Regions from separate parts of the Knoellia tibetensis genome, predicted to be linked through region 1. Evidence: predicted binding sites of a transcription regulator. Region 1 holds the regulator's gene; the other holds the start of a gene.
What was found. Region 1 encodes HrcA, which represses chaperone genes, less so after heat shock. Its sites were predicted from a motif close to TTNGCACTCGNNNNNNNCGAGTGCNAA; they were not measured.

Region 1 (15,444 bases):
GGCGCTCAGCTCGGCGAAGTGGACGTCGTCGAGGCTCTCGAGGATCTCGCGAACGACGCGCAGCCCGCTCTGAGTGCCACCGGGCAGGTCGACCTGGGTGACGTCGCCGGTGACGACCATCTTCGAGCCGAACCCGAGGCGGGTGAGGAACATCTTCATCTGCTCGGGCGTGGTGTTCTGCGCCTCGTCGAGAATGACGAACGAGTCGTTGATCGAGCGACCGCGCATGAACGCCAGCGGGGCGACCTCGATCGTCCCGGCCGCCATGAGCCGCGGGATCGAGTCGGGATCGACCATGTCGTGCAGCGCGTCGTAGAGCGGGCGCAGGTAGGGGTCGATCTTGTCGTTGAGCGTGCCGGGGAGGAAGCCCAGCCGCTCCCCCGCCTCGACGGCCGGACGGGTGAGGATGATCCGGTTGACCTGCTTGCCTTGGAGCGCGGCGACCGCCTTGGCCATCGCGAGGTAGGTCTTGCCCGTGCCGGCGGGTCCGATGCCGAAGGTGATCGTGTGCTCGTCGATCGCGTCGACGTAGCGCTTCTGCCCCAGCGTCTTCGGGCGGATCGTGCGGCCGCGCGAGGAGACGATGTTCATCGTCAGCACGTCGGCGGGGCGCTCGCTCGTCTGGGCGCGGAGCATGGCGATGGAGCGCTCGACAGCGTCCCGGTTGAGCGGCTGGCCGCCGTCGATGACGGCGAGGAGCTCGTCGATGACGCGCTCGACGAGCGCGACCTCGGCACTCGGGCCGGAGATGTGGAACTCGTTGCCGCGCACGTGGATCGCGGTGAGCGGGACGTTGCGCTCGATGGTGCGCAGGAGCTCGTCGCGCGGCCCGAGCAGGGCCACCATCGACACGTCCCCCGGGATCGTGACGGTGTGAACCGGCGTGTGCTTCGGCGAGCTGTCGGAGGTGGGCGTATGCGGTGCGTCAGTCATGTCGTCGCCAAGTCTACGGTTCGGCTCAGCCGGGAGGCCATTTCATCGACCGCCCGCCGAGAAGGTGGAGGTGGGCGTGGAAGACGCTCTGCCCCGCGCCCTCACCCGTGTTGAAGACGAGCCGGTAGTCGCCGTCGAGCTCCTCCTGCTCCGCGACCGTCCGCGCGAGCAGCACGACGTCGGCCAGCTCGTCGGCCGAGGCCTCCGCCAGCTCGCCCGCGTTGGCGACGTGCCGGCGCGGGACGACGAGGACGTGCGTCGGCGCCTGCGGGTCGAGGTCGCGGAACGCGAGGCTGTGCCCGCTCTCGCCCGCGACGTCGGCCGGCACGCTCCCGGCGACGATCCTGCAGAAGAGGCAGTCCGGGTCGGTGGTGGCGGCGCTCATGCTCCGACAGTAAACCGAACGGCCTCCTCGGGCGTCTTCCCGGCGTGACAATGACCTCCGTGGGCACCCGACGTGACGCCGCCGCGCGCGCCGCCGCCGATGACGGCGTGTCGAGCCTGTATGCCGTCCACTGGGCTCCCATGGTCCGGCTCGCCTGGCTCTTCGTCCACGACGACCTCCTCGCCGAGGAGATCGCGCAGGACGCCTTCGTCGCGCTCCACCGGAAGTGGAACGAGGTCGAGGAAGGCCGCGGGCCGGCATACCTGAGGCAGTGCGTCGTCAACGGTGCACGGTCCGCCCTGCGGCACCACAAGGTCGAGCAGCGCTACCTCGACTCGCTGCGGGAGCGGCGCAGCCAGCCGACCCTGGTGAGCGCCGAGGACGCGGCGATCTCGGCGGCCGGGACCGCGGAGGTCTTCCGGCGGCTGCAGCGCCTGCCCGCGCGACAACGAGAGGTGCTCGTGCTTCGCTACTACCTCGACCTCAGCGAGGCCCAGATCGCCGACGCGCTCGGCATCGCGCCGGGGTCGGTCAAGGCCCACGCCCACCGCGGCCTCGCCGCCCTGCGCACCGAGATGGAGGCACGGCCATGACGACGCACCAGGACGAGTCGCAGACCGAGCGCGAGCTGCGGGCGGCGCTCGACCAGAGGGCACGCGAGATCCGTCCGTCGTCGCGCCTCGACGCCATCCTCGACGAGGCGTCGGGTCCCGGGCACGGCACCGTCCGCAGGAGCTGGTGGGCGGTCGCCGCGGTCGCGGCCACGGCGGCCCTCGTCGGCGGCATCGTGTGGGCCGCCCGCCCGGACGACGACGGGACGCTGCCCGCCACGCCGGCGCCGACGACCTCGGTGCCATCGCCCTCGGCCAGCCCTTCGCCCACCCCGTCGTCATCGTCCTCGGCGTCGCCGTCGGCCTCGCCCTCGGCAACCGGCACCCCGACCGGCACGGGGACGGCGACGCTCGGGATCTACGTCGTGGGCAGCAACGGGGGTGAGCAGGCCCGGCATGGGCTCGTCCGGGAGTTCTCGACGCTGCCCATGCCCGAGAACGCCACCGAGTCGGACCGGGCCACGCTCGCGGTCGTGGAGTCGATCCGGAGCACGGATGAGCAGTCGGACCCCTGGAGCGGAGTGGCCCTCGACAGGCTGGTCGTCGAGCGTGGGCGGATCACGATCGAGCTCACCGGCCCCGGAGGGACCGCACCCGACGCGCGGCGGGCCGAGCTGGCTGTCTCGGCGCTGGTGTGGACGGCGCAGGCGGCCGTTGGTCGCGGCGACCTGCCGGTGACCGTGCGCACGCCGGGTGGGCAGCGCCTCTTCGGACACCTCGACCCTGCACGCGTCTGGACGCGTGCCAGCACGCCACCGGAGTTCCTCTGCGATCTCTGGGTCGACAGCCCGGCCCCGGGCGCGTCGGTGCGAGCCACGCAGCCGGTCGTCGTCCGCGGACAGGCCGTCGCGTTCGAGGCGGCCCTCGAGTGGGACCTCCGGCGCGGGGCGACGGTCGTCAAGGACGGGTTCACCACGGCGTCGATCGGCGCGCCATCACGGGGCACGTTCTCGGTGGACCTGGGCCGGCTCGACGCCGGCACCTACACGTTCCGCGCGTTCACGACGTCGGCCGAGGACGGGTCAGTCTTCGCCGAGCGGTCGGTGACCTTCACGGTCCGCTGACCGACGTGCGGGTGTTAGCGCCAACGCGCAGCGGCACTGAGGACGGCCAGGGCCGCAGGGCCGGCGCTCGACGAGCGCAGCACCGTGTCGCCGAGCCGGACGACGTGGGCACCGGCCGACCTGAAGGCCTCGAGCTCGTCCGGCGAGATCCCGCCCTCCGGGCCGACGACGAGGAGGACGTCGCCCTCCCCGGGCAGCTCGAGCGAGGCGAGCGGCACGTCGGCGTCCTCGTGCAGGACGTATGCCGTGGCGCCCGTCGCGATGCGGTTGGCCAGACCGGCCGTGGTGACGACCGGGGCGAGGTGCGGGCGGCGGGGCCGGCGGGACTGCTTGGTGGCGGCGACGAGGACGGCGTCCCACTTGCGCCACGCCTTCTCGCCGCGGTCGCCACGCCACTGGACGATGCTTCGACCGGCCTGCCACGGGACGACCTCGTCGACGCCGAGCTCGGTCGCGGCCTCGATGGCCTGGTCGTCGCGGTCGCCCTTGGCGAGGGCCTGGACGAGGACGAACCTCGGGGAGGGCTCGGGCGCGGCTGCGACCTCGTCGACCCGCAGCGCGAGCTCGGCCCGGTCGACCGACTCGACGGTGCCCGTGACGACGCGGCCGGCGCCGTCGGCGATGCGGAGCTGCTCGCCGGTCTGCGTCCGGCGAACGGTGGCGGCGTGGCGACCCTCGGCACCGTCGAGCACGACGACGTCGCCGGGTCCGGTGGCGTCGAGCGACCCGGCCGGCACGAGATAGAGCGCGAGGCTCATCGCCCGCTCCCCCTCACGCCGCCTCGCCCACGCGCCACCCCAGCCCCGGCACACCCCGACTTCTTGCGCAGGAGCGACACGGAACGGTTCGAAACGACCCGCAGAGTGTCGCTCCTGCGCAAGAAGTCGGGCATCAGCGGGCCTTGAAGGCGTCGCGCAGCTTGCCGAAGATCGAGCCGTCGGTCGGGTCCGCGATGCGACCGGTGGGCTTCTCCTCGCCGCGCAGGGCGGCGAGGCGTCGGAGCAGGTCCTCCTGCTCCGAGGTGAGCTTGGACGGGGTGGCGACCATGGCGTGGACGATGATGTCGCCGCGACCGGACCCGCGCAGGTGGGTGACGCCGAGACCCCGGAGGCGGATCTGCTCGCCCGACTGGATACCGGGACGCACGTCCAGCTCCTGCTCGCCGTCGAAGGTGTCGAAGGGCACCGTCGCGCCGAGCGCGGCCGCGGTCATCGGCAGCTCGAGCGTGGCGTGCAGGTCGTCGCCCTGGCGCTGGAAGCGCTCGTCGCGGCGGACCGCGACCTCCACGTAGAGGTCACCGGCTGGACCCGCACCGGGACCGACCTCGCCCTCGCCGGCCAGCTGGATGCGCGTGCCGGTGTCGACACCGGCAGGCACGCGGATCGTCAGCGTCCGGCGGGTGCGGACCCGGCCGTCGCCGGAGCACTCGTAGCAGGGCGCCTCGATGACCTGGCCCGTCGCCTGGCAGTTGACGCAGGGGCGCGAGGTCATCACCTGGCCGAGGAAGCTGCGCTGCACGCTCTGGACCTGGCCCTGCCCCTGGCAGACGTCGCAGGTGCGGGTGCCGGTGCCGGGCTGGGTGCCCTCCCCGTGGCAGGTGGAGCAGCCGACGGCGGTGTCGATCGTCAGGTCCTTCTCGGCGCCGAACACGGCGTCGACGAGGTCGAGGTCGAGGCGCACGAGGGCGTCCTGGCCGCGGCTCTGGCGCGAACGCGGACCGCGGCCCTGGGCCGCACCGGCCCCGGCACCGAAGAACGCGTCCATGACGTCGCTGAACGAGAAGCCCTGGCCGAAGCCCGCGGCACCGGCGCCCGAGTAGGGGTCGGCGCCCATGTCGTAGCTGCGCTTCTTCTCCGCGTCGGAGAGCACGTCGTAGGCCTGGGAGACCTTCTTGAACTGCTCCTCGGCCTCGGGGCCGGGGTTGACGTCGGGGTGGAGCTTGCGGGCCGCGCGACGGTAGGCCTTCTTGATGTCGTCGGCAGTCGCGTCACGGGCCACGCCGAGGTCGGCGTAGTAGTCGTTCACTTCGGTGGACGTCCTTCGCTGGGGGCTGTTCGGTTCAGGGGAAGCGGCACAAGGTGCAAGGTCCGGGAGTCACCCGGTCATTCCGCGAGGATGCGGCTGACGTAGGTCGCGACGGCGCGTACGGCCGCCATCGTCGTCGGGTAGTCCATGCGGGTCGGGCCCACGACGCCGAGACCGGCGACGAGGTCGGAGCCCGCGCCATAACCCGAGGTGACGAGCGAGGTCGTCTGCAGGCCGGCATACGGGTTCTCCGCACCGATGCGGACGGCGACGGCCGAGCCCTGCTCGGTCACGGTGCCGAGGAGCTTGAGGAGGACGACGTGCTCCTCAAGGGCCTCGAGGACGGGGCCGATCGAGCTCGGGAAGTCCTCGCCCGCGCGCACGAGGTTGGAGGTGCCGGCCATGACGACCCGCTCCTCGCGCTGCTCGACGAGGACCTCGGTCAGCTCGGCGGCGATGGCGGCGAGGAGGCCGCGCGCGGCGGGGTCGACCTGCGTCGGCAGCTCGCCGAGACCGCCCGCGGCGTCGGCGAGCGTCTTGCCCACGGTGGCGCCGTTGACGTCGGAGCGCAACGAGGCGAGCATCCGCTCGGTCTCGGGGTCCGCCAGGTCCATGCCGGTCTCGAGGACGCGCTGCTCGACCCGGCCCGTCGTCGTGATGAGGACGACGAGCAGGCGCGAGGCGCCGAGCGGGACGAGCTCGATGTGGCGGACCGAGGACCGGGTGAGCGAGGGGTACTGGACGACGGCGACCTGGCGGGTCAGCGACGCGAGCAGCCGGACGGTGCGGTCGACCACGTCGTCGAGGTCGACGGCCCCGTCGAGCAGGGTGCTGATGGCCTTGCGCTCCGGGCCGCTCAGCGGCTTGACCGTGCTGAGCCGGTCGACGAAGAGCCGGTAGCCGGCGTCCGTGGGGATGCGGCCCGCGCTCGTGTGGGGGGCTGCGATGAGGCCCTCCTCCTCGAGGACGGCCATGTCGTTGCGCACGGTCGCGGCGGAGACGCCGAGCGAGTGGCGCTCGAGCAGGGCCTTGGAACCCACTGGCTCGGACGTCTCGACGTAGTCCTGGACGATCGCCCGCAGCACCGCGAGCCGACGGTCCTCACTCACGCGCGACACCTCCTCCCGTTGCTGGCACTCATGCTTGGTGAGTGCCAATTCTACGTCTACCCTCGCGCAGGTGACTGATCGCTACGGCTCGGACGTGCTCGCGGGTGACTGGAAGGCACCGCGTGGGGGCCGCTCCACCCCGCTCGCCGCGGAGAACGGGATCGTCGTCGAGGACGTCGAGACCGGATGGGTCGGCGCCGTCGTCCGCGTCGAGAAGGCCGGCGGCATCCACGTCGTCCACCTCGAGGACCGTCGCGGCCGCACCAAGGCGTTCCCGCTCGGGCCGGGCTTCCACGTCGACGGCCGGCCGGTGACGCTGACGAAGCCCGAGGCCGCGAACAGCGCGCGGCTCGCCGAGGCTCGCCAGGCCGCGTCGCGCACCGCGAGCGGCTCGCGCACGGTCCAGGGCGTCAAGGCCAAGGTCGCGAGCGCCTCGCGGATCTTCGTCGAGGGCACCCACGACGCCGAGCTCGTCGAGAAGGTCTGGGGCCACGACCTGCGTGTCGAGGGCGTCGTTGTCGAGCCGCTCGACGGCGTCGACGATCTCGAGGCCGCGATCCGCGACTTCTCCCCCGGCCCCGGCCGGCGCATGGGCGTCCTCGTCGACCACCTCGTGCCCGGCACCAAGGAGACACGCGTCGTGGAGGCGGCCTCGCGGCTCCAGCCGTTCGCGCCGCACGTCCTCATCGTCGGCCACCCCTACGTCGACGTGTGGCAGTCGGTCCGGCCGGAGCGCCTCGGCATGGCGCAGTGGCCCGTCATCCCCCGCGGCACGTCGTGGAAGCACGGCATCTGCGCCCACCTCGGCTGGCCGCACGACACCCAGGCCGACATCGCCCGCGCGTGGAAGCAGATCCTCGGCACCGTGCGCTCCTACGCCGACCTCGAGCCCTCGCTCCTCGGCCGGGTCGAGGAGCTCATCGACTTCGTCACCGCGCCCTGACGGTCGCCCGACCTCGTGCGTCTGCGGATTCGGCGGTGTTCGCCGCCGTTTCCGCAGACGCGACCAGCGCGGTATGCCGGCTGCGCGCCGTGAGTGGGAACCGCGCGTGGGCCCCGGGCGCGCCTCCCACGGCAGGGTCGCCCCTGACCGCACCCTGAACGCACCCCGAAGTGGGGATCAACGAGCGCTGCGATGGGTTTGACTGGGTGACAGCACCCCGTCCCCTGAAGGAGGACACACCATGAGCACCACTCCGGACCCCGAGTTCCACGGACAGCACCGTCCGGACCCGACCGCCGACCCGTCGGGTGAGCGGCCCGCCTCGCAGGCGCAGGCTCCGCAGGGGCAGGTCCCGCCGCCCCCGCCCTCGTCGCAGGGATCGGCCCCGCCCCCGCCGCCCGGTCACGGCCACTCCCAGCCCACGCCGCAACCGGCCTACCCACAGGGCGGGTACCCGCAGGGCGGCTACCCGCAGACGGGACAGACGCACCCCGGCCAGGCCACGGCATACGGTCAGCAGGTCCTCGACCCGGCGCAGCAGCGGCAGTGGGGCATGTTCGCCCACCTCGTGCCGCTCATCGCCATGGTGCTGAGCGCCGGCCTGCTCGGCTTCGTCGGATCGCTGGTCATCTACGTGCTCTACAAGGACCGAGGCGACTTCGTCCGCCAGCACGCGGCGAACTCGCTCAACATCCAGATCCTCACCGGGATCGTCCTGCTCGTCTCACTGCCGCTCATGCTGGTGCTGGTCGGCTTCCTCACCTACTTCGCCGCGCTCGCCGTGGCGTTCGTGCTCCACATCATCGGGGCACTGCGCGCCAACGAGGGTCAGCTCTGGACGCCGCCGATGACGCCGTCCTTCGTCAAGTGAGCCGCTGACTCCGACGTGACCGTCGGTCGACGTAGCACGACACGCCGTCCGGGAGCCTCCCGGGCGGCGTGCCCTGCTCTCTCGACCGGCTCAGACGCCGCCCTTGAGGAGCAGGCCGCCGTCGACGACGACGAGCTGTCCGGTCATCCACGCCGCATCGTCCGAGAGCAGGAACGCCACGACCCCGGCGATGTCCTCGGGCACACCGAGCCGGCCGAGCGGGTAGCCCGCTGCGACCTTCTCCTCGCGTCCCTCGTAGAGCGCCGTCGCGAAATGCGTCTTGACCACGGCCGGCGCGACGGCGTTGACGCGCACCGACGGCCCGAGCTCGACCGCGAGCTCCTCGGTGAGGTGGGTGAGCATCGCCTTGCTCGCGCCGTAGAAACCGATCCCGGGTGCCGCGCGCACGCCCGCGACCGACGAGACGTTGACGATGGCGCCGCCGCGCTCCTCGAGGCCCGCTTTCACGGCCTTCTGCACCCACGACAGCGCCGCGATGCAGTTGACCTCGACGATCTTGCGGGCCGCGTCGAGGTCGAGGTCGACGAGCCGTCCGTATGCCGGGTTGATCCCGGTGTTGTTGACGAGCAGGTCGAGCGGTCCGAACCTCTCGGACACCGCGGCGAGCACCTCGTCCTGGTGGTCGGGGTCGTCGGCGCGACCGGCCACGGCCATGGCGACATCGGGTCCGCCGAGGGACTCGACCGCCGCGTCGAGCGCGTCCTGCTTGCGCGCGGTGACGCAGACCCGGGCGCCCTCGGCGACGAGGCGCTCGGCGATTGCGAGGCCGATGCCCCGGCTCGCTCCGGTGACGATCGCGGTGCGGCCCTCGAGCCGGCGGCTGTGCGTGGCAGTCATGCGCGCCACCCTACGAGCGACGGTTCAGCACGGACGCAGTGACAGCACCTGCGCCCAGATCATCATCGAGGCGAGGGTGCCACTGACCATCGTCACGGCCGCGGTCACCCGGCGGGCCGCGGTGAGCGCCAGGCGCCAGCCACCGACCATCCGCAACCCCCGTCGTGCCAACCACCTGCGTCGCAGGACCAGCACCACGACGGGAGAGACGAGCAGCCACCAACCGAGCACCGTGCCGATCCCCCGCAGCAGCCCGTCCCAGCCACCGTGGAAGGCGTACTCGCCGTAGAGGAAGTATCCGGTGTTGAGCAGGTAGAGCGCGGCGAGGGGGAGGCCGGTCCGCCAGCTCCAGTCCGACACGTTCGGGCGCGCCATGAGGACCACGAACATGATCGCCGCGACACCGCAACAGGCTCCAGCCGTGAGCATCGTCCCGAACACCCACTCGGGCGTCGTCGTCCCCAAGCACCCCCCGTCCTCCATGCCGCGCACTCTCGCACGGCACGAGGCGGTCAGGAGGTCATTCGGGACAGCCGACTTCAACCATCGTGCCGATCGACAGGCCGAAGGAGGCCACGCACACGAGCACGCTGAAGGAGAGCGCCACTGCCGTCGACCATCGGGCCCTGCCGACCCGTGACCGCTCGGCGGGGGTGAGCGGACGGGCATCCGCCATGGCAGCGAAGCGCAGCTCGCCGAGTGTCACGGCGGGCTGCAGGGCCTTCGCAACCGCCGGTACAACGACGACGACTGCCGCCGCCATCGCGGCGCCGGCCCCGACGAACGGCCAGTCCCCTCGCCGAGCGGCTGACAGCAGCAGCCACGCCCACACGACCAGACCCAACGCCGCGGCGCCATGGTCACGGAGGACGCCCTTCCACCCCGGCTTCGACGGCTCCTCCGCGACGGGCCTCGACGACGGCAGGACGCCCGACCACAGGCCGATCGTCACACCGACGAGGAGGAGGGACAGGACGCCGCTGCCGAGGGCAAGTGGGAACCACCACCACTGACCCGCGCCCTCGTCGCACGCCCCCATGCCGGGAAGTGTGCCAGCCGGCGACCCCGCCGCGAGCCGGTTCGGTCAGGAGGCGAGGCCGAGGAGGCGGCGGACGACGGTGTCGGCGAGGAGCCGCCCGCGCAGGGTGAGGACGACCCGACGGTCGCGGACCGCGGCCGCGCCGTCGACGAGCCCGTCGGCGACGAGACCCGCCACCGCACGCCGCCCGACCTCGTCGAGGTCGTCGACGACGAGCCCGTCGCGAACGCGCACCCCGAGCAGCACGCGCTCGTCGCGCACCTGCTCGTCGGTGAGCCTCTCGCGCCCGGCCGCCGGCGAGCCACCGGACGCGAGCCGACCGGCATACGCCCTGGGGTGCTTGACGTTCCACCAGCGCACGCCGCCCACGTGGCTGTGCGCGCCGGGACCCACGCCCCACCAGTCACCGCCGGTCCAGTAGCCGTCGTTGTGGCGGCAGCGTCCGGCCGGCGTGCGGGTCCAGTTGCTCACCTCGTACCACCCGAACCCGGCCGCGGACAGCACCTCGTCGGCGAGCTCGTACTTCGTCGCCTCGTCGTCGTCGTCCGGCCGAGCGACCTCGCCCCGGCGGACCTGGGCCGCCAGCTTGGTGCCCTCCTCGACGACGAGCGCGTAGGCGGACACGTGGTCGGGCTCGAGCGCGACGGCGGCGTCGAGCGAGCGGCGCCAGTCGTCGAGCGACTCCCCCGGTGTGCCGTAGATGAGGTCGACGCTGGTGACGAGACCGGCATCCTTGGCGGCGCTCACGGCCCGCCCGACCCCGGCCGGCTCGTGCGTCCGGTCGAGCGTGGCGAGGACGTGCGGCACCGCCGACTGCATGCCGAGCGAGACCCGGGTGAACCCGCCGTCGGCGAGCTCGCGCAGCGACTCGGGCGTCACCGAGTCGGGGTTGGCCTCGGTCGTCACCTCGACGTCGCCGGCCAGCCCGAACCGCTCGCGTATGCCGTCCACGACCCTCACGAGGTCGGCCGCCGGCAGCATCGTGGGCGTGCCGCCACCGACGAAGACCGTGTCGACGCGAGGCACGCCACCGCCGAGCACGGTGCCGGCAAGGTCGAGCTCGGCCAGCGCGGTGTCGGCGAAGGTCGAGGTGCTCGCGCCGGCACCCAGCTCGGTGAGCGTGTAGGTGTTGAAGTCGCAGTAGCCGCAGCGCACCCGGCAGAACGGCACGTGCAGGTAGATTCCGAACGGCCGGCTCCCCAGGCCCGCGAGCGCCCCAGCGGGCAGCTCGCCCGAAGCGGGTGCGGGATCTCCATCGGGCAGCTGGGGCACCGACGAATCCTCCCACTCTCGCCCGCATGGGCTCGCCGCGAGGTGGCCGGGCGGCGTGTCCACTGCGACACGCCGTCGCCCGAGAAGTTTGTCGAAGAACTTCACCCAAAGGCCTTGCGCACCCCTGGAGGCGCGACTACAAATACCTCTACGCACTCACCTCGGTGAGAGCGTCGAAGCAGGAACTTCGGTTCGTGTTTCGTCGAGGGCCTCGGAAACTCATACTTTCCGAGGCCCTCACCTATGTGGCGGATCGTGCTGTGCCACAGGGCAATTCACGCCGGCAACATCTCGGCACCTTCCTTCCCGAACGGCTTGCGACCCCGACCCGGAGCGACGAGGAATGTCCTACGCACCCACCTCGGTGGGAGCGTCGGGACACGCACTTCGGTTCGTGCTTCGTCGAGGGCCTCGGAAACTCGTACGTTCCGATGCCTCACCTTTGTGCCCCGATAGGTTGGCGCGCGTGCGCATCCTCACCGACGCCGACGTCCGCGCCAGCCTGCCGCCGCTCGTCGAGGTGGTCGACCTCGTCGCGGACGCCCTCACGGCCCTCGCGGAGGGTCGCGCCGACGTCCCGCCCAAGCCCACGGTTCGCACCTCCCCCGGCATGTTCGCCAATGCGATGCCCGCCGCCTACCCCGAGCGCGGCCTCCTCGGCTGCAAGTGGATCAGCCTCGTCCCCGACAACCCGGTCCGCGGCCTGCCGACCGCGACCGGCGTCATGGTCGTCAACGACGGCACGACCGGTATGCCGTCCGCCCTCCTCCCGGCGGCCGAGCTCACCGCCGTGCGCACGGCCGCCGTCACCGGCGCCTGCGTCCGGGCGCTCGCCCCGCGGGACGCGCGCATCGCCTTCCTCGGAGCCGGGGTCCAGGCGGCGTCGCACCTGCGGGTCCTCGAGGCACTCGGTCACGAGGAGGTCCACGTCTGGGCCCGCCGACGCGAGGCGGTCGACGCGCTGGCGACCGAGACCCGAGAGGCCGCACCCGGCATACGGGTCGTGGCGTCCGCGTCGCGGGAGGCCGCCGTGCGCGACGCCGACGTGGTCATCACCGGCCTGTCGATCGGCCTCACCGACATGGCGATCGCGGTCACGTGGCCGCGCGAGGACGCGCTGCTGCTGCCGATCGACTACGCCAGCTCGGTCGACGGGCGGCTCGCCGACACCGCCGTCCTCGCGTCTGACGACCCGGCACAGTTCGCAGCGATGCGGGAGGTGCGCGGCAAGCTCGATGGCTACCCGACGGCGACCGCCTGGACCGGCCATCTGCTCCGGTCGGGCCGACCCGAGGGCCGGCTCGTCGTGTCGAACCTCGGCACCGGCATCACCGACCTCGTCGTCGCCGACGCCGTGGTGCGGCGCGCCGAGGCAGCCGGAGCCGGCAGCGTCGTCGATCTCTGATCGACCTACGATGGCCGCGTGAGCGAGAACCGGATCCCCGACGTGTCCGCCACCGAGCGCTGGATCGAGCTCGAGGGGGTCGTCAACATGCGCGACTCGGGCGGACTGCCCACGCGGGACGGCGGCACGGTGCAGCCGCTGCGTCTGCTCCGGTCCGACAACCTCCAGGACCTCAGCGAGGCCGACGTGCGGCACGTCGTCGACGTCCTCGGGGTGAGCGACATCGTCGACCTGCGCAGCGACACCGAGGTGAGCACCGAAGGTCCGGGCCCTCTCTGGCACGTCGAGTCGCTCACCCACCACCACCACTCGCTCTTCGCCGACGGCCACCCCGTCACCGCCGAGCAGGCCCTCGCCGTGCCCGAGCACTCGACCCGTCCGGTGCGGGACGCGACCTTCTGGTCCGAGCACTACCTCGGCTACCTCACGACACGGCCGGACTCGGTGTCGGCGGCCCTCGACGTCGTCTCACGCAGCACCGGCGCGACGGTCGTGCACTGCGCGGCGGGCAAGGACCGGACGGGCACGGTCGTCGCTCTCGCCCTCGCCGCCGCCGGTGTGCCGCACGAGGTCATCGTCGAGGACTACGCGCTGACGGGTGAGCGGATCGAGCGGATCATCGCGCGCCTCCTCCCCCGCGACCTCTACGGCACCGCCCTGCGCGAGCAGAGCGTCGACGACCAGCGCCCCCGCCCCGAGACGATGCAGACGATCCTCGACACGCTGCAGGAGGAGTTCGGCGGCGCGACCGGGTGGCTGCGGGAGCAGGGCTGGGGCGACGACGACATCGAGCGCCTGCGCCGCCGGCTGACGACGTGACCCGTCTGCCGGTCCTCGCCGCCCCCGACCCGGACGCGCGACCGCGCAACCGGCGGCGGGCGATGCGGGTGCTCCTCGTCGACGAGGCCGACCGCATCCTGCTCTTCCGCGACAGCGACCCCGGCATCACGCCCGTGCCCGTCTTCTGGATCACGCCCGGCGGGGGCGTCGACCCGGGTGAGAGCGACCTGCAGGCCGCCGTCCGCGAGGTCGCCGAGGAGACAGGTCTGGCGATCACCGAGGACGACCTCGTCGGGCCGCTCGCCGAACGCGTCGTCGTCCACGGCTACAGCGACATCGTCACGACGCAGGACGAGCAGTTCTGGTTCGTCCGGTGCTCGTCGTTCGAGGTGTCGACCGCCGGGCACACCGCGGTCGAGCTCGCCACGATGACGGCCCACCACTGGTGGACCCGGGCCGAGCTCGAGGCGACGACCGAGGAGATCTGGCCACGCGACCTGCTGACGATCCGCGACCTCGTGCCGGAGAAGGGCTCACCCCAGGGCGACCCACTCGACCTCGGCGACGTCGACGAGTCGACGGTCGCGCCGGACTAGAGCCGCACACGCGGGCGGCCTCAGTCCTCGACCGGCTCCAGCACGAAGACGGGAATGAGGCGGTCGGTGTTGCGCTGGTACTCCGCGTAGTTCGGGAAGGCGGCGACGCAGCGCTCCCACCACTGCTCGCGCTCCTCGCCGTCGAGCTCACGAGCGCGCGCGACCCACGTGCGGGTCCCGTCCTGAAGCTCGAGGACCGGGTTCTTGCGCAGGTTGGCATACCACTTCGGGTGGTCCGGCGCGCCGCCCTTGCTCGCCACCGCGGCATAGACGCCGTCGTGCTCCACCCGCATGAGCGGGACCTTGCGCACCGAGCCGGTCACGCCGTTCATCGTGAGCAGCACGACCGGCCGGCCCTGGATGTCGACGGATCCGGTGGTGCCGGTCTCCTCGATTGTCTCGACCTGCTTGCGGACCCAGGCGCTGGGGCTCGGGAGGTACGTTCCGGTGATCGTGGTCATGTGCGGGACAACATCACGACGGGCGCGCCCATTTCGTCAGGCCGACTTCTTCTTGTCGCTCACGTAGATCGTGATGACGCCCTCCACGACGACCGTGCCGTCGTCGCGGATCGCCCGCACCCGCACGGGCACGTCGCCCGGCTCGACCCAGTCGGCCGGGTCCGTGTCGGCGGTGCACAGCAGGTCGGTCGTCGACTTCGCGGTGTAGGCGACCTCCATGCCCTTGGGGATCCAGCGCCGTCCGGGCGGGGTCGTCGCCTCGGCGAGCAGACCCATCGCCGCCTCGAGCCCGTTGCACACGGCGATGGCGTGCACGGTGCCGATGTGGTTCTGCACGGCCCGGCGCTTGCGGATCGTCAGCTCGGCATGGTTCTCGCGGACCTCACGGACCTGTGGTCGCACGGTCCAGAAGTAGGGCGCCTTCTGGGCGAAGAGGAACGAGAACGCCTTGCGCCCGAGGGGCAGCGAGGTGAGCTGGCGGTACAGGGCGAAGGTCTCCGGCATACGGCGATGTTACTTCCCGGTATGCCGGCCGCCCGCCACCCGTGGCGCCCCTCACCCCCAGCCCGGGGAGTCGAGAGGGGAGGACACCCCGTCGAGGCTGGACGGCATACGGCGCGTTCTCTCCTCTCGACCCACGACGGCCGAGGCGGCTACTTCTTCTTGGGCTCGGCGGCGTCGGAGGAGAGCGCGGCGATGAACGCCTCCGGCGGGACCTCGACGGTGCCGATGTTCTTCATCCGCTTCTTGCCGGCCTTCTGCTTCTCGAGCAGCTTGCGCTTGCGGCTGATGTCACCGCCGTAGCACTTGGCGAGGACGTCCTTGCGGATGGCGCGGATGTTCTCGCGGGCGATGACCCGCGCGCCGATGGCGGCCTGGATCGGCACCTCGAACTGCTGCCTCGGGATGAGCTCTTTGAGCTTGCCGGCCATCATGTTGCCGTAGGCGTAGGCCTTGTCCTTGTGGACGATCGAGCTGAAGGCGTCGACGTTCTCGCCCTGGAGCAGGATGTCGACCTTGACGAGGTCGGCGGCCTGGTCGCCGGACTCCTGGTAGTCGAGCGAGGCGTAGCCGCGGGTGCGCGACTTGAGC
Region 2 (15,526 bases), 2.2 Mb from region 1:
CCTCGTCAAGGACTCGCCCTACACCGGCGTCGCCGTCGAGAAGATCAAGGTGCGGGCGCTGGCCCGCACGCTTGGCGAGGTGTGGGGCAACCCCGGCACCCGGCTCGGGATGTGGATCCACTTCACCGGCCAGTTCGGCGCGACCGTCTTCACGATGCTCTGGGGCTACCCGTTCCTCGTCGAGGGCCAGGGACTCAGCCCCACGGCCGCCGGCAGCCTGCTCATCACGCTCACGCTCGCGTCGATGGTCGCCGGGCCGGTCGTGGGCCACCTCACCGGGCGGCTGCCCTACCGCCGGTCACAGATCGTCCTCACCATCGTCACGGCCATCGCGAGCACATGGGCGCTCGTACTGCTGTGGCCGGGGCGGGCACCGCTGCCGCTCCTCGTCCTGCTCGTCTGCGTCACCGGGTGCGGGGGCCCCGGCTCGATGGTCGGCTTCGACCTCGCCCGCAGCTTCCACCCGTCGGACCGGCTCGGGCGTGCTTCCGGCGTCATCAACATCGGCGGGTTCTTCGCCTCGCTCGTGACGATGGCGCTCGTCGGCTTCATCCTCGACCACCGCGTGCCGGAGGGGCCCGGCTCCTACGAGCTCGACGACTTCAAGGTCGCGATGTCGGTGCAGTTCCTGCTGTGGTCGCTCGGGGCGTTCCAGATCTGGCGCTACCGCCACAAGGGCCTCGAGTTCATCGGCGACCACCCCGGCGCGATGGACGCGCTGCGCGCCGGGGACACCCTTCTGCCCGGGATCTCGCGCGACCCGGACTGAGGGCGGGTCAGCCTGCCTTCGGTCGCTGCACCTCGAACCGGCCTGCCGGCCCGGCGTGCCCGGCCACACCGCTCGAACCCGATCGGGAGGGCGACAGCGGCGACCCTGAGCCGGGTGGGGGCGCCATGGCGGGATAGGCCTCGAAACTGCCCGCGACGTCGACGAGGACATGCGTCGTGCCGGCCGCGTTGTTGACGAGGAACGTGTTGCCCCAGTTGAGCGGGATCATCGCTGCGTTGGCCATGCTCACGGTGCCGACCGTGTTGAGGTTGCTCACCCCGGGGCGTGCGTCGGCGTCCCATGCGGTCAGCCACGTCGTCGCGGTCGGTTTGACGGCGGTGAGGTTCGCGACGAGGCCGTAGGTCTGGTAGCCCGCGACCGACGCGGGAGCCGCGACCTTCCGGGTCTGACCGGCGGACAGGGAGGCCATCCCGAGTGAGCTCCGCGTGTCGACGACGCGCACCGGCGCGGCCAGGGGGCGGAAGCGCTGCGCGGTCCAGTCCTCGAGCACCGTGTTGTCGTCGTAGAGCCCGACGATGTCGACGATGACGTTGGTCGCCGCGCCCGAGGGGTTGTCGATGCGGAACGTCGGGTAGCTGAGGCCCGTCTCGGTGTCGTACTCCTGGCGGAGTGGGACGACGGCCATGTTGGCCTGGCTGCGACCCTTGACGAAGTTGACCGACGAGGTCGCCGGCATGTCCCCGATTCCCGACCACGCCGTGAGGTAGCCCGAGCCGGACTGCGTCGTCGTCGTGATGTTGACGAGGGCTGCGGTGAGGTGCGAGTTCGCCTCCCGCGCGCCGTCGCCGTTGTAGTCGAGGTCGATGTCGAAGTAGTAGCCACTGGGCAACGGTCCGAACCTGGAGCGCGTGTCGACGATCCGCTGGAGCTGGGTCTGGCGGAACGAGCCGTAGGGGACGGCCGTCTGTGCCGCGGTGCGGTAGTAGCCGATGACGTCGGCCAGCACGTGCACGGTGCCGCTGTTGCCGTTGGCGAAGCGAACCTTGCCGTCCGGTCCGACCGGCACGGTCACGAGGTTGGCGAGGTTGACGCCCTTGGTGAAGTTGATGCTCGACGTGCTCGGCTTCGCCGGGCCAGGGAAGACGCTGAGGAAGCCGGCGCCGGTGGGGCTGACCGCGGTGACGTTCATGACGACCGACGTGACGGCGGCAGTCGTGGGTACGCCTCCTCGGCCCGTCACCTGGACGGCGATGGTCTGGGCAGGGCGCAGCGAGGTCCGGGTCGTCACGCCGTTCGCTGCTCGGGTGTCGAGGATCCGCTTCGGCCCGTTCGCCACGGTCGCGAAGGCGCCGAGCGGGGTGTCGCGGGAGATGACGTCGACCGGGATCCGACGACTGTCGTCGCCGGCGACGTCGGGCAGGAGCACTGTGGACTGCCGTCCGCTGCCGAGCGCACCGGGCCATCCCGTGACCGTGAGCGTGCACGAGCCGCCGGCCGGCACGGTCGTGTTGCTGCACCCGTCCTTGCTGATCGCAAAGCCGAATGGCGGGGGCGGATCCGACTCGAAGACGGCCTTCCCGAACGTCGCCCCCTTCGCGGATCGGACGGTGACGACGTGCGAGGCCGGGCCGGTGGGCGGAGCGAGCAGGCGGACCATGTCGACGGTCGAGTGCGACCGTACCTCGCCCGTGACGGCGGGGCCGCCGCCGCACGACTGACGGTAGCTCGCGGCGAACCGCTCGAGGTGCTTGTCGGCGTCGTACACGGCCTCGTGCACCGTCACCGAGCCGGTGGTGGTGGACGTGCAGTAGACGGGGTAGTTGATGTGGACACGCGCATGGGTGGCGCTGACGTCGTCCGCCGTGGGATAGGTCGTCCCCGCCGTGAACGTCGTGCCCACCGGTGGCAGGACGAAGACCCGTCCGGAGTAGCCGCCCGTGCCGTCGCCGTCGACGGCGATTCCCTGATCGACCGGATAGGAGTAGGGCGACGTCGTCACCCAGATCCGGCCGGTCGCGAAGGAGCCGGCCGGGCCCTCGATCGACCACGACGTCACGTCGGCGGCGGGCGAGACCGCGGCGGTGGCCGCGCTGCTCAGGCCTGCGGCGGTGACGACGGTGGCGAGCAACGTGGCGAGCCCCCGCGTGAGGCGCACTGACATGGGTGTTTCCCCCCTGCGATGTGGCCCGCTCGTCGAGCCGTCCGGAGCCTATGGCAGGGCGTGGCCCACGGGAAGGAGAAACGTGGTTTTGCCGTCATCGCCCGGACGCGTGTCGGTCACCGGCCGGACCCGGTCGCCCACCTATAAAGAGGTGACCGGGCCGTGTATGAGACGGCCCGGTCTGACGTTGTCGGGGGTCAGCGCAGCACGTGGCGGCTGATGACGAGCCGCTGGATCTGGTTGGTCCCCTCGAAGATCTGGGTCACCTTGGCCTCGCGGAACATCCGCTCGACGGGGAAGTCCGCGGTGTAGCCCGCGCCACCGAGGACCTGGATCGCGTCGGTCGTCACCTTCATCGCGGCGTCGGTGGCGAGGAGCTTGGCCACCGCGGCCTCCTTCGAGAAGGGCCGGCCAGCGTCCTTGAGCCGCGCGGCATACAGGTAGGCGGAGCGCGCCCCCGAGACCGCGGCCTCCATGTCGGCGATGAGGAACGCGAGGCCCTGGTTCGACGCGATCGGGCGGCCGAACTGCTCACGCTCCTTGGCGTAGGCCGCGGCCACGTCGAGCGCCGACTGCGCCAGCCCGGTTGCGGCAGAGGCGATCCCGAGCCGGCCGGCGTCGAGTGCCGACAGCGCGATGGCCATGCCCTGACCCTCGTCACCGATGCGGTTGGCCTCCTCGACGGGAACGCCGTCGAAGATCACCTCGCGCACGGTGTCGCAGTGCAGGCCCATCTTCTTCTCGGGGGCGCCGAACGTCATGGCGTCGGACCCGGCGGGGACGATGAAGCACGAGATGCCGCGCCCGCCGTCGTCGGAGGTGCGCGCGAACGTCGTGTAGTAGTCGGCGTGGCCGGCGTGGCTGATCCACGCCTTGCGCCCCTTGATCGCGTATGCCGTCCCGTCACCGCCGTCGGACCGCGTCGCCTTCGTCGTCATCGACCCCACGTCCGAGCCGGCGAGCGGCTCGGAGAGGCAGTAGGCGCCGAGCTGCTCGCCGGAGAGCATGCCCGGCAGCAGGGCAGCCTGCTGCTCGGCCGTCCCGAACGTCGTCACCGGGTAGGCCGTGAGCGAGTGCACCGAGACGCCGACGGCGACGCTCATCCACGCGGACGCGATCTCCTCGACGACCTGGAGGTAGACCTCGTAGGGCTGTCCGGCGCCGCCGTGCTCCTCCGGGTGCGGCAGCGACAGCAGCCCGGCCCGGCCCAGCGTCCGGAAGACCTCGGTCGGGAAGGACTCGCCCTCGGCTGCGGCGCGCTCGGCGTCGTCGACGCGCGGGCGCAGCTCCTTGTCGCAGATCTCGCGGGTGAGGGCGATGAGGTCGTCACCGTCGGAGGTGGGCATGAGGCGGGTCACCGGCATACCCGCGACTGTAACGCCAGCCCGAGCGGGACCGGACCGGCCTCAGGGACCGTCGACGAAGGGACGCATCGGCGACAGCTCGGGGCGCTTGGGGTCGAGGTGGTCCCCGCTCGACTGGCCCTTCATGCGGCGCTGCACCCATGGCGCGAGGTGCTCGCGGGCCCAGGCGGCGTGGGCGCGCAGCTCCTGGCGCCGCGTCGTCGCGTCGCCCGCGGGCAGCGGTGTGCGCCAGTCCTCCTCGTCGGTGGCGTGACCGAGGGCGGCAAGGGCGGCGAGGGCGACCCGGCGGTGCCCCTCGGTCGTGAGGTGGATGCGGTCGCCGGCCCACAGGCGCCAGTCGCGCAGCGCCGGCATGCCCCAGAGGTTGAGGACGTAGCAGCCGTGGCGCTGGGCGATCGTGAAGATGTTGGCCGCGTGGACCGCGTGGCGACCGCGGAGCGGCTTGAGCAGCCCGGCCTCCTGGGGGTCGACGGGAGTGGCGAGGAGGACGTCGGAACCGTTCTGCCGCAGGCGGACCACGGCGGACTCGAGGCGCTCCATGAGGTCGTTGGTGTCGACCCCGGGTCGCAGGAGGTCGTTGCCGCCGCCGACCATCGAGACGAGATCGGGAGCCATCTGGAGCGCGCTGTCGAGCTGACCGCCGACGACGTCGTCGAGCAGCCGGCCGCGGACGGCGAGGTTGGCGTAGCGGAAGGGCAGGTGCTCGAGCTCGGCGAGGTCGTGCAGCGACTCCGCGAGGCGGTCGGCCCAGCCGATCCAGGAGTCGTCCTTCTCGGGGTCGGGGTCCGACATCCCCTCGGTGAACGAGTCGCCGATGGCGACGTAGGTGCTCCAGACGCGGGTGGGGGTGGACGGGGCGGGGATCACGGCAGTCTCCAGTCGAGCGGTGTGGCTCCCTGCTGCTCAAGGAGGTGGTTGACCCTGCTGAACGGGCGCGACCCGAAGAAGCCGCTGTGCGCCGACAGGGGAGAGGGATGTGGGCTCTCCACACACGGTATGCCGTCCAGCCGGCTCCGCAGCGAGCGCGCGTCCCTGCCCCAGAGGATCGCGACGAGCGGCCCGCCGCGGGCGACGAGGGCGTCGATGGCGCAGTCGGTGACCTGCTCCCAGCCCTTGCCGCGGTGGCTCGCGGGGGTGCCCGGCCGGACGGTGAGGACCCGGTTGAGCAGGAGCACCCCGCGCTCGGCCCACGGTGTGAGGTCGCCGCTCGTCGGTGCCGGGACGCCGAGGTCGCTCTGGAGCTCGGTGTAGATGTTGACGAGGCTGCGCGGGATGGGCCGGACGTCGGGAGCGACCGCGAAGCTGAGCCCGATCGGGTGGCCCGGCGTGGGGTAGGGGTCCTGTCCGACGACGAGCACACGCACCTCGTCGAGCGGCTGCTCGAACGCGCGCAGGACGTGCGCCCCGCCGGGGAGGTAGCCGCGACCGGCCGCGACCTCCGCGCGGAGGAACTCCCCGAGATCGGTGAGCGTCCCCTCCACCGGGGCCAGGGCATGCGCCCACGAGGGGTGGACGATCTCGGCGAGGGGGCGGCTGGTCACGTTCCCCACCGTATCCACGCCCCCACCTCCTTGCGTCTGCGCATCCGGTCGTTCCAGCAACCCCATCCGCGGACGCGGGAGGCTCGTGGGGAAGGGGGGGTTGACAATCTACAACCAATTGGTTGTAGATTGTCCGTATGGCCGAGAACGAGGAGCACGAAGACCGGGCGGACGCCCTCTTCCACGCGCTCGCCGACCGGACCCGGCGCGACATCCTCCGTCGCGTCCTGGCCGGAGAGCACTCGGTGTCGGCACTGGCCCGTGACTACGACATGAGCTTCGCGGCGGTGCAGAAGCACGTCGCCGTGCTCGAGCGGGCCGGACTCGTCAGCAAGCGCCGCAGCGGCCGCGAGGCGCTCGCCAGCGGAGAGGTCGCGGCGTTGCGATCGGTCGCCTCGATGCTGACCGATCTCGAGGCCGTGTGGCGCGGCCGCATCGGGCGGATCGACGACCTCCTCGCCGGTCTCAACGACGCCACGACCGACCCGCAGGACCGTCAGCACGCCCACCACGAGAAGGAGTAGGACCCATGCCCGTCACCGACATCACGACCAACAGCGACGAGCGCTCGATCGCCGTCACGTGCGACTTCGCCGCCCCCGTCGACCGCATCTGGGACTTCTGGACCGACCCCCGTCAGCTCGAGCGCTGGTTCGGCCCGCCCGGATACCCCCTCACCGTCACCTCGCACGACCTGCGCGACGGCGGTCGGGTGACCTACTACATGACGTCGCCCGAGGGTGAGAAGTTCGGCGGCTACTGGGATGTGACGTCCGTCGAGCCCACGAGTCGGCTCGCCTACGTCGACGGCTTCGCCGACGCCGAGGGCAACCCCGCCGAGGGAATGCCGGCCGGCGACACCGTCGTGGAGTTCACCGAGCACGACGGCGGGACGCGGGTCTCGTCGACGACGGTCTACGGGTCGGCCGACGACCTCCAGAAGGTGCTCGACATGGGCATGGAGGAGGGCCTGACCCAGGCCGTCGGCCAGCTCGACGAGGCCCTGCGCGCGGACGCGGCCTGACCTGCCCCCGGGCGACCGCCCGGAACCTGGTGTCGGGGATCCGGGCCCGTCCGAGCATGGACGGCCCCGGATCCCCGACACTCGATCGGGCGTCAGGCGAAGATCGAGCGCACGTCCTCGAGCCGGCTCGGCACGACCCGGAACCACGCCCAGGTGCCGCGCTTCTCGCGCTCGATGAGGCCGGCCTCGGTGAGGACCTTGAGGTGGTGGCTCACCGTCGGCTGGGCGAGTCCGACCGCGGGGGTGAGGTCGCAGACGCAGGCCTCGCCACCGTCGCTGTCGCGGATCATGCTGAGTAGCCGTAGACGCACCGGGTCGGCGACGGCCTTGAGGAGGGCGGCGTTGGCCTCCGCCTGCTCTCGCGACAGCCCGCCGGGCGTCGTGATGCCGCAGCACGCGGCCGCCGCGCTCGTGGTCGCCGCACTCGCGGGCGTCGTGGTGGTCATGCCGGCCCCTCCTCTCGGCTGGGACACAGTGTGCCATCCAAGATATTGACGAACATCAATATATACGGTTTGCTACTCATATCGACGTTCATCAATCTATCTGAAGGGGCCCGCCGATGACCACCACGCCCAGCTCCCGCGTCCAGCTCGCCCTCAACGTCACCGACCTCGAGGCCTCGATCGCGTTCTACTCGGCGATGTTCGGCGTCGAGCCGGCCAAGCGCCGCCCGGGCTACGCCAACTTCGCCGTCACCGAGCCGCCGCTCAAGCTCGTCCTCATCGAGACGAGCGACGACGTCCGGGGGAGCGGCACCGCCGGTGCGCTCAACCACCTCGGCGTCGAGGTCCCGTCAGTCGAAGGGGTGGCCGCCGCGCGCGAGCGCTTCGCGGAGGCCGGGCTCGCGGCCTTCGACGAGAACGACACGACCTGCTGCTACGCCCTTCAGGACAAGGTCTGGGTCCACGACCCGGCCGGGGCGCCGTGGGAGGTCTACACGGTCAAGGACGAGAACCCCACCGGCGCGCGCCCCGCCACCGCGAGCCTCGAGGTCCTCGACGTCTCCGGTCGCCAGCCCTCCGGCGCCGCGTGCTGCACGTGACGGCACTCCCTCGGGCGCTCGCCGCCGAGGTCGTCGGCACCGCAGGTCTCCTCGCCGCCGTCGTCGGCTCCGGCATCATGGCGCAGCGCCTCACCGACGACGTCGGCGTCCAGCTCCTCGCCAACGCCCTCGCCTCGGTGGCGGCGCTCGCGGTCCTCATTGCCCTCGTCGCGCCGGTGAGTGGCGCCCATCTCAACCCCGCCGTCTCGCTCGCCCAAGCCGTTCGCCGCGACCTCCCGTGGCCCCACCTCCCCGGGTATGCCGTGGCACAGGTCGCAGGGGGAGTCCTCGGTGTCGTGCTCGCGAACCTCATGTTCGACCTCGCGCCGCTGGACCTGTCGACGACCGCCCGTCCGGGAGGGGGCCGGTGGCTCGGTGAGGTCGTCGCCACGGCCGGCCTCGTGCTCGTCGTCGGGCACGTGAGTCGCGGCGGTCGGGGCGACCGGGCGCCGTGGCTCGTCGCCGCCTGGATCCTGTCGGCCTACTGGTTCACGTCCTCGACGTCCTTCGCCAACCCCGCCGTGACCATCGCGAGGATGTTCAGCGACACCTTCACGGGAATCGCGCCAGGTTCCGTGCTGCCCTTCATCCTCGCCCAGGTGGCGGGCGCCGCGGTGGGCCTGGCCGGCATACGACTGCTCGTCCCCGACACCCTGGAGAACCCGTGAACGACCGCCCCTCCGTGCTCTTCGTCTGCGTGCACAACGCCGGGCGCTCGCAGATGGCCGCCGGCTGGCTCGAGGCTCTCGGCGGCGGGCAGGTCGAGGTCCGCTCGGCCGGCAGCGCGCCGGCCGACACCGTCAACCCCGCCGCCGTCGAGGCGATGGCCGAAGTGGGCATCGACCTCACCGCCGCTTCGCCCAAGGTCCTCACCGCTGAGGCGGTGCAGGCCTCCGACGTCGTCATCACGATGGGGTGCGGCGACGCCTGCCCGATCTTCCCCGGCAAGCGCTACGAGGACTGGGTCCTCGAGGACCCCGCCGGCAAGGGCGTCGAGTCCGTCCGGCCGATCCGCGACGAGATCCGCGGCCGGGTGGTCGAGCTGCTCGGCACCCTCGGCGTCGTGCCGGTCTCCGGCCGGTGACCGGACGCCCCTGACGGGCCGGTGAGTGGGCGGGGAAGGATGGCCCGGTGACCGCACCCCGCTGGCAGACCATCTTCTTCGACCTCGACGGCACCCTCGCCAACACGATCCCGCTCATCGTTGCGTCATACCAGCACGCCTTCCGCGAGGTGAGGGGCGAGGAGATCGACGAGGTCCGCGCCCGCGCCTGGATCGGCCGTCCGCTCCTCGCCGCCCTGCTCGAGGAGGACCCCGAGCGCGGTCACGACCTCGACCGGACCTACCGCGAGTGGAACATCGCCAACACCGCGCGCCTCATCGAGAGGTATGCCGGCGTGCCGGAGATGCTCGAGTCCCTCACCTCCGCGGGCGCCTCCCTCCACGTCGTGACGAGCAAGCGGCGCGACACCGCACGCCTCGCGCTCGCCGGTGTCGGCATCGACCACCTCATCGACGTCGCCGGCGCCCTCGAGGACACGACCCGTCACAAGCCGGACCCCGAGCCGCTGCTCGAGGCCTCACGCCGGCTCGGGATCGACCCCTCCACGGCGGTCTACGTCGGTGACGCCACCGTCGACATCCTCGCCGCCCGGGCCGCGGGGATGCCGGGCCTCGCCGTGACCTGGGGTGCGGGGGAGCGGGCGGCGCTGGAGGCGACCCTCCCGGAGGCGGTCTTCGACACGGTCGACGAGCTCACGGCATACCTGCTCGACGGGACGGATGTGACTGCTGGGGCACCTGAGTAGGCGGGCGTCACGCCTGTCCAGCGGACACGCCGACCCTAATGACAGCCGTGTCATTCGACCGTTAGGGTGGGTGTCGCAGCCGCCGCTCCATGAAGGGTCGAACCGTGAACGCCGTGCACGAAGAGCAGTCCCCCACGCCCGATGCCTCGGGCCTGAGCGAGCGCGACCGCCGGATCATCGACTTCGAGCGCCAGTGGTGGAAGTACGCCGGGTCCAAGGAGTCGGCGATCAAGGAGCTCTTCGACATGAGCCCGACCCGCTACTACCAGGTGCTCAACGCGCTCATCGACAGCCCGGTCGCACTCGAGCACGACCCGATGCTCGTCAAGCGCCTGCGCCGCCAGCGCGCCACCCGCCAGCGCGCCCGCTCGGCCCGTCGCCTCGGGCTGCAGCCGCAGGGCTGAGCCGTGGCCGAGCTCGACTGGAGCACGCCCGAGGGCCTCGCGGCGATCCGTGACCACCTCGCCTCCCGCATCGAGGGCTGGCGCCCTCCCGTCGCGTATGCCGTCGGGCTGAGTTCCGCGTCGAGCTCGGTCGAGTGGGAGTTCGCCCACGTCAACGTCCCCGGCGGTCGTCACGGGCTGCCTGCGGTCGTCCTCGCCACCGTGCTCGGCCACGACGGGTCCACCGCGACGATCGACCTCACGACCGCCCAGCTCGGCGCGGCCGTCGAGTCGCTCGAGCCGGCGGAGGCGTGCGCGTCGCTCGACCACCCCAACCTCGCCGCGTGGCGGCAGGCGCTGGCCGAGGCCGCGTCGAACCCGGCGCGCTCGCTCGTCGCCGTCTTCGTCGCCGACCTCGACGACCCGGTGTCGTCGGAGGCCGACGGGGCGATGCGCGCGACCTTCGAGGGCCACGCTCCCGCCCTCTGACGCAGTCCCCTGGCCGCGAACGAGCCACAGCTTGGCGAGCGCGTTGCCTGTGCGTGGCTCGCTCGCGCACCTGTGCCTCGCTCGGCCCGTCGTCGAGCGGCGCAGAGCGTGGCGACCGGCGCTGCCAGGGATGCGCCGGTGGTCAGGCTGTGCGCCGGTGACGGCCCGGGCAGGGCGGCCGACCCGCGCGAGGCGGGCGGACGGCATACCCGGATCGTTTGCACTCTCCACCCGAGAGTGCCAATAATGGCGTTAGCACTCTCACCATGAGAGTGACAAAGTTGTATCCCAAGGCCAGACCGGTGAGGGTCGGCACGCGCGCATGACATGAGGCACGCGGGTTCGGCTCGTCCGTCGCGGGCACCACCTGGCCGACACCTTCGATTCGCGTGGGAGGAACCACCCGAATGGCCAAGATCATCGCTTTCGATGAAGAGGCTCGCCGCGGTCTCGAGCGAGGCATGAACACCCTCGCCGACGCCGTCAAGGTCACCCTGGGGCCCAAGGGCCGCAACGTCGTGCTGGAGAAGAAGTGGGGAGCCCCCACGATCACCAACGACGGTGTGTCCATCGCCAAGGAGATCGAGCTCGACGACCCCTACGAGAAGATCGGCGCCGAGCTGGTCAAGGAGGTCGCCAAGAAGACCGACGACGTCGCCGGTGACGGCACGACGACGGCGACCGTCCTCGCCCAGGCGCTCGTCAAGGAGGGCCTGCGCAACGTTGCCGCCGGTGCCAACCCGATGGCGCTCAAGCGCGGCATCGAGAAGGCCGTCGCGGCCGTCTCCGACGAGCTGCTCGCCAACGCCAAGGACGTCGAGACCAAGGAGCAGATCGCTGCCACGGCCTCGATCTCCGCTGCTGACCCCCAGATCGGCGAGATGATCGCCGAGGCCATGGACAAGGTCGGCAAGGAGGGCGTCATTACCGTCGAGGAGAGCAACACCTTCGGCCTCGAGCTCGAGCTCACCGAGGGCATGCGCTTCGACAAGGGCTACATCAGCCACTACTTCGTCACCGACGCCGAGCGCATGGAGACCGTCCTCGACGATCCCTACGTGCTCGTCGTCAACTCCAAGATCGGCTCGATCAAGGACCTGCTGCCCCTCCTCGAGAAGGTCATGCAGTCCGGCAAGCCGCTCCTCATCATCGCCGAGGACGTCGAGGGCGAGGCCCTGTCCACGCTCGTCGTCAACAAGATCCGCGGCACCTTCAAGTCCGTCGCCGTCAAGGCCCCGGGCTTCGGTGACCGTCGCAAGGCCATGCTCGCCGACATCGCCATCCTCACCGGTGGCCAGGTCATCTCCGAGGAGGTCGGCCTCAAGCTCGACACCGCGGAGCTCGACCTGCTCGGCAAGGCCCGCAAGGTCGTCGTCACCAAGGACGAGACGACCATCGTCGAGGGCTCGGGCGACGCCGACCAGATCCAGGGTCGCGTCAACCAGATCCGCGCCGAGATCGAGAAGTCGGACTCCGACTACGACCGCGAGAAGCTCCAGGAGCGCCTCGCCAAGCTCGCCGGCGGCGTCGCCGTCATCAAGGCGGGCGCGGCCACCGAGGTCGAGCTCAAGGAGCGCAAGCACCGCATCGAGGACGCCGTGCGCAACGCCAAGGCCGCCGTCGAGGAGGGCATCGTCGCCGGTGGTGGCGTCGCCCTGCTCCAGGCGGGCAAGGCCGCGTTCGACAAGCTCCAGCTCGAGGGTGACGAGGCCACGGGCGCCAACATCGTGCGCGTCGCGATCGAGGCCCCGCTCAAGCAGATCGCCATCAACGGTGGTCTCGAGGGCGGCGTCGTCGCGGAGAAGGTCGCCAACCTCGACTCGGGTCACGGCCTCAACGCCGCGACCGGTGAGTACGTCGACCTCATCAAGGCCGGCATCATCGACCCGGCCAAGGTGACGCGCTCGGCGCTCCAGAACGCCGCGTCGATCGCCGCGCTCTTCCTCACCACCGAGGCCGTCATCGCCGACAAGCCCGAGAAGGCCGCTCCGGCCATGCCGGGTGGCGGCGACGACATGGGCGGCATGGGCTTCTGATCCCATCCCGCTGAACGGCCTCGGTCGTTCACCCCACTGGAGGGCGGTCTCCCCACGGGGAGACCGCCCTTCGGCGTGGGCGGGGGCGTTCAGGGTCTCCTCAGGGTTCCCTCGGGGAGGAACCCCCTGCCCGTATGCGGTCCGCCCTCCTACCGTTGACGGCATGACCACTGACCTCGCCCCCGACCGCCGTGACACCACGGCGCCCCCGAAGGTGGCCGCCCGTGTCACCGACCTCGTCAAGACCTACGGCTCCGGCGACACCGCCGTCACTGCGCTCAAGGGCGTCAGCCTCGACATCGCCGCCGGGGAGTTCACCGCGATCATGGGCCCGTCCGGCTCGGGCAAGTCCACCCTCATGCACTGCGCGGCCGGGCTCGACTCGGTGACCCGCGGCTCGGTGCGCCTCGGCGACATCGAGCTCACCTCGCTCAAGGAGAAGGACCTCACCCGCGTCCGCCGGGACCACATCGGGTTCGTCTTCCAGTCCTTCAACCTCATCCCGACGCTCAACGCCGAGGAGAACATCCTCCTGCCGCTCTCGATCGCCGGGCGCAAGCCGGACCGCGAGTGGTACGACCTCGTCATCTCGACCGTCGGCCTCGCCGACCGCCTGGGCCACCGCCCCGGCGAGCTCTCCGGCGGCCAGCAACAGCGCGTCGCCTGCGCTCGCGCCCTCGTGAGCCGGCCCGAGATCATCTTCGCCGACGAGCCGACGGGCAACCTCGACTCGACCTCGGGCGCCGAGGTGCTCGGCTTCCTGCGTCGCTCGGTGGACGACTTCGGCCAGACGATCGTCATGGTGACGCACGACCCGGGTGCCGCGAGCTGGACCGACCGCGTCGTCTTCCTCGCCGACGGACGCATCGTCACCGAGCTGCGCGAGCCCACCCCCGAGCGGATTCTCGAGACGATGAAGAGCCTCGACGCGAAGGTGCAGGGCTGACCGATGCTCCGCGCCAGCTGGAAGAGCCTCATGGCCCGCAAGCTGCGGCTGTTCATGAGCGCCTTCGCCATCATCCTGGGCGTCGCGTTCGTCGCCGGCTCCTTCGTCTTCACCGACACCCTCGGTCGCAGCTTCGACTCGATCATGAACAGCACGGTCGGCGACGTCGTCGTCCGACCGGTCTCGGGCGAGGTCGACCTCGAGCAGCAGCCCTCCTCGCAGACGCTGCCGGGCTCGCTCGTCAAGGAGCTCGCCTCCACGCCCGGTGCTGCCCGCGCCGACGGCAACATCACGAACTTCGGCACGTTCGTCGTGGGCAAGAACGGCAAGCTCATCGGCGGCTTCGGTCCCCCCGGTATCGGCGCCAACTACACCGACGGACCCGCGGCCAAGGGGCTGCAGCCGCTCTCGCTCGCCTCGGGCCGGTGGCCCAAGGCCGCTGGCGAGGTGGTCCTCGACGAGAAGACCGCTGACAAGGCGGGCTACCTCGTCGGCGAAGAGGTCAACATCGTCAGCTCGGGCAGCCAGCCGCGCATCGCGGCCCGGCTCGTCGGCATCGCGACGATGGAGGGTGGGACCGCCGGCGCGAGCCTGTCGATCTTCGACACCGCCCAGGCACGCGACCTCTTCATGGAGGGCAAGGACACCTACAACGACATCTGGGTGACCGCCGCGGAGGGCACGACCCAGCAGGAGCTCCGCGACGCGGTCGCGAAGAAGCTGCCCGCAGGCGTCGAGGCGGTCACCGGCAACTCGGCCGCGAAGGCCGCAGCCTCGGACATCCAAGAGGCGCTCGGCTTCATCACGACCTTCCTGCTCATCTTCGCCGGCGTCGCGCTCGTCGTCGGGTCGTTCCTCATCATCAACACCTTCAGCATCCTCGTCGCGCAGCGTTCGCGTGAGCTCGCGCTCTTCCGCGCCCTCGGGTCAACCCGGCGCCAGGTGGCGCGGTCGGTGCTCTTCGAGGCGACCGTCATCGGGCTCGTCGGGTCGGTCATCGGCCTCGGGCTGGGCGTCGTCATCGCCATCGGCATCCGGACGCTCTTCGGCCAGTTCGGTCTCGACCTCAGCGGCCAGTCGCTCATCATCTCGCCGCGCACGGTCATCGTCTCGCTCGTCGTCGGCCTCGTCGTGACCCTCGTCGCCGCCTACCTCCCGGCCCGCAAGGCCGGCAAGGTGCCGCCGGTCGCCGCCATGCGTGACGACGCCGTCCTCGCCGAGAGCGGGATGCGCGGACGGATCCTCGTCGGCACGGCCCTCTCGGTGATCGGCGCGGCACTGCTCGGCACGGGACTCTTCGCTGACGTCCCGAAGCCGACCTACTGGGTTGGCGGGGGCATCCTCGGTGTCGTCCTCGGGATGGCGCTCATCAGTCCGCTCGTCGGCCGGCCGGTCATCGCCGGCATCGGCTGGGTCTATCGCCGGACCTTCGGAGCCGTCGGCCTCATGGCCCAGCAGAACGCCCAGCGCAACCCGCGCCGCACCGGCGCGACCGCCTCGGCACTCATGATCGGCGTGACGCTCGTGTCGATGATGGCGGTCTTCGGGGCCAGCGCGAAGGCGAGCATCGACAAGGCGGTCGAGAAGGAGTTCGTCGCCGACTACGTCGTCTCCTCGGTCGTCGGCACGCCCTTCTCGACGGAGGTGACCAAGGAGCTCGCCGCCGTCGACGGGGTCGGCGAGGTGGCCGCCTTCCGCTGGGACGCCGTCAAGGCCAAGGGCGAGCAACGCGGCGTCATCGGCATCGACCCCGGCCACATCGGCGTCCTCGGTCCGACCCCGATGGTCACCGGCCGCCTCGCGGACCTCACGACGTCGACCGTCTCGGTCTCCCAGGAGCGCGCCAGCGCGGACGGGCTCGAGGTCGGGTCCTCGGTGGACCTCACCCGGGCGGGCACGACGAAGCCGTTCACGGTCTCGGCCATCCACGGGGAGTCGGCCCTGCTGTCCTCGGACTTCCTCCTCAGCCTGCCCGCCCTCGAGTCGCTCGGCGGGCCG

Region 2: a site for HrcA is predicted at 10,799-10,825, ahead of groL (chaperonin GroEL). Genes of this name have one in related genera too.

What each region holds. Positions count from the first base shown of each region.
Region 1 is NZ_JBMBWF010000001.1:120,790-136,233, forward strand. It holds gene ACOJV7_RS00600 (PhoH family protein) at 1-933, opposite strand, end outside; gene ACOJV7_RS00605 (histidine triad nucleotide-binding protein) at 959-1,318, opposite strand; gene ACOJV7_RS00610 (SigE family RNA polymerase sigma factor) at 1,378-1,911, shown strand; gene ACOJV7_RS00615 (Gmad2 immunoglobulin-like domain-containing protein) at 1,908-2,993, shown strand; gene ACOJV7_RS00620 (16S rRNA (uracil(1498)-N(3))-methyltransferase) at 3,008-3,751, opposite strand; gene dnaJ (molecular chaperone DnaJ) at 3,885-5,018, opposite strand; gene hrcA (heat-inducible transcriptional repressor HrcA) at 5,096-6,127, opposite strand; gene ACOJV7_RS00635 (DUF3097 domain-containing protein) at 6,198-7,070, shown strand; gene ACOJV7_RS00640 (DUF4870 domain-containing protein) at 7,312-7,941, shown strand; gene ACOJV7_RS00645 (SDR family oxidoreductase) at 8,032-8,799, opposite strand; gene ACOJV7_RS00650 (hypothetical protein) at 8,824-9,282, opposite strand; gene ACOJV7_RS00655 (hypothetical protein) at 9,320-9,838, opposite strand; gene hemW (radical SAM family heme chaperone HemW) at 9,884-11,110, opposite strand; gene ACOJV7_RS00665 (ornithine cyclodeaminase family protein) at 11,577-12,515, shown strand; gene ACOJV7_RS00670 (tyrosine-protein phosphatase) at 12,534-13,334, shown strand; gene ACOJV7_RS00675 (NUDIX hydrolase) at 13,331-13,891, shown strand; gene ACOJV7_RS00680 (nitroreductase family deazaflavin-dependent oxidoreductase) at 13,912-14,352, opposite strand; gene ACOJV7_RS00685 (hotdog fold domain-containing protein) at 14,389-14,856, opposite strand; gene lepA (translation elongation factor 4) at 15,006-15,444, opposite strand, start outside.
Region 2 is NZ_JBMBWF010000001.1:2,283,341-2,298,866, forward strand. It holds gene ACOJV7_RS10740 (MFS transporter) at 1-769, shown strand, start outside; gene ACOJV7_RS10745 (hypothetical protein) at 777-2,891, opposite strand; gene ACOJV7_RS10750 (acyl-CoA dehydrogenase family protein) at 3,089-4,255, opposite strand; gene ACOJV7_RS10755 (SGNH/GDSL hydrolase family protein) at 4,298-5,119, opposite strand; gene ACOJV7_RS10760 (uracil-DNA glycosylase) at 5,119-5,796, opposite strand; gene ACOJV7_RS10765 (ArsR/SmtB family transcription factor) at 5,934-6,320, shown strand; gene ACOJV7_RS10770 (SRPBCC family protein) at 6,326-6,820, shown strand; gene ACOJV7_RS10775 (ArsR/SmtB family transcription factor) at 6,913-7,266, opposite strand; gene ACOJV7_RS10780 (ArsI/CadI family heavy metal resistance metalloenzyme) at 7,383-7,865, shown strand; gene ACOJV7_RS10785 (aquaporin) at 7,862-8,533, shown strand; gene ACOJV7_RS10790 (arsenate reductase ArsC) at 8,530-8,949, shown strand; gene ACOJV7_RS10795 (HAD family hydrolase) at 8,997-9,674, shown strand; gene ACOJV7_RS10800 (DUF3263 domain-containing protein) at 9,764-10,078, shown strand; gene ACOJV7_RS10805 (hypothetical protein) at 10,082-10,546, shown strand; gene groL (chaperonin GroEL) at 10,954-12,582, shown strand; gene ACOJV7_RS10815 (ABC transporter ATP-binding protein) at 12,746-13,528, shown strand; gene ACOJV7_RS10820 (ABC transporter permease) at 13,532-15,526, shown strand, end outside.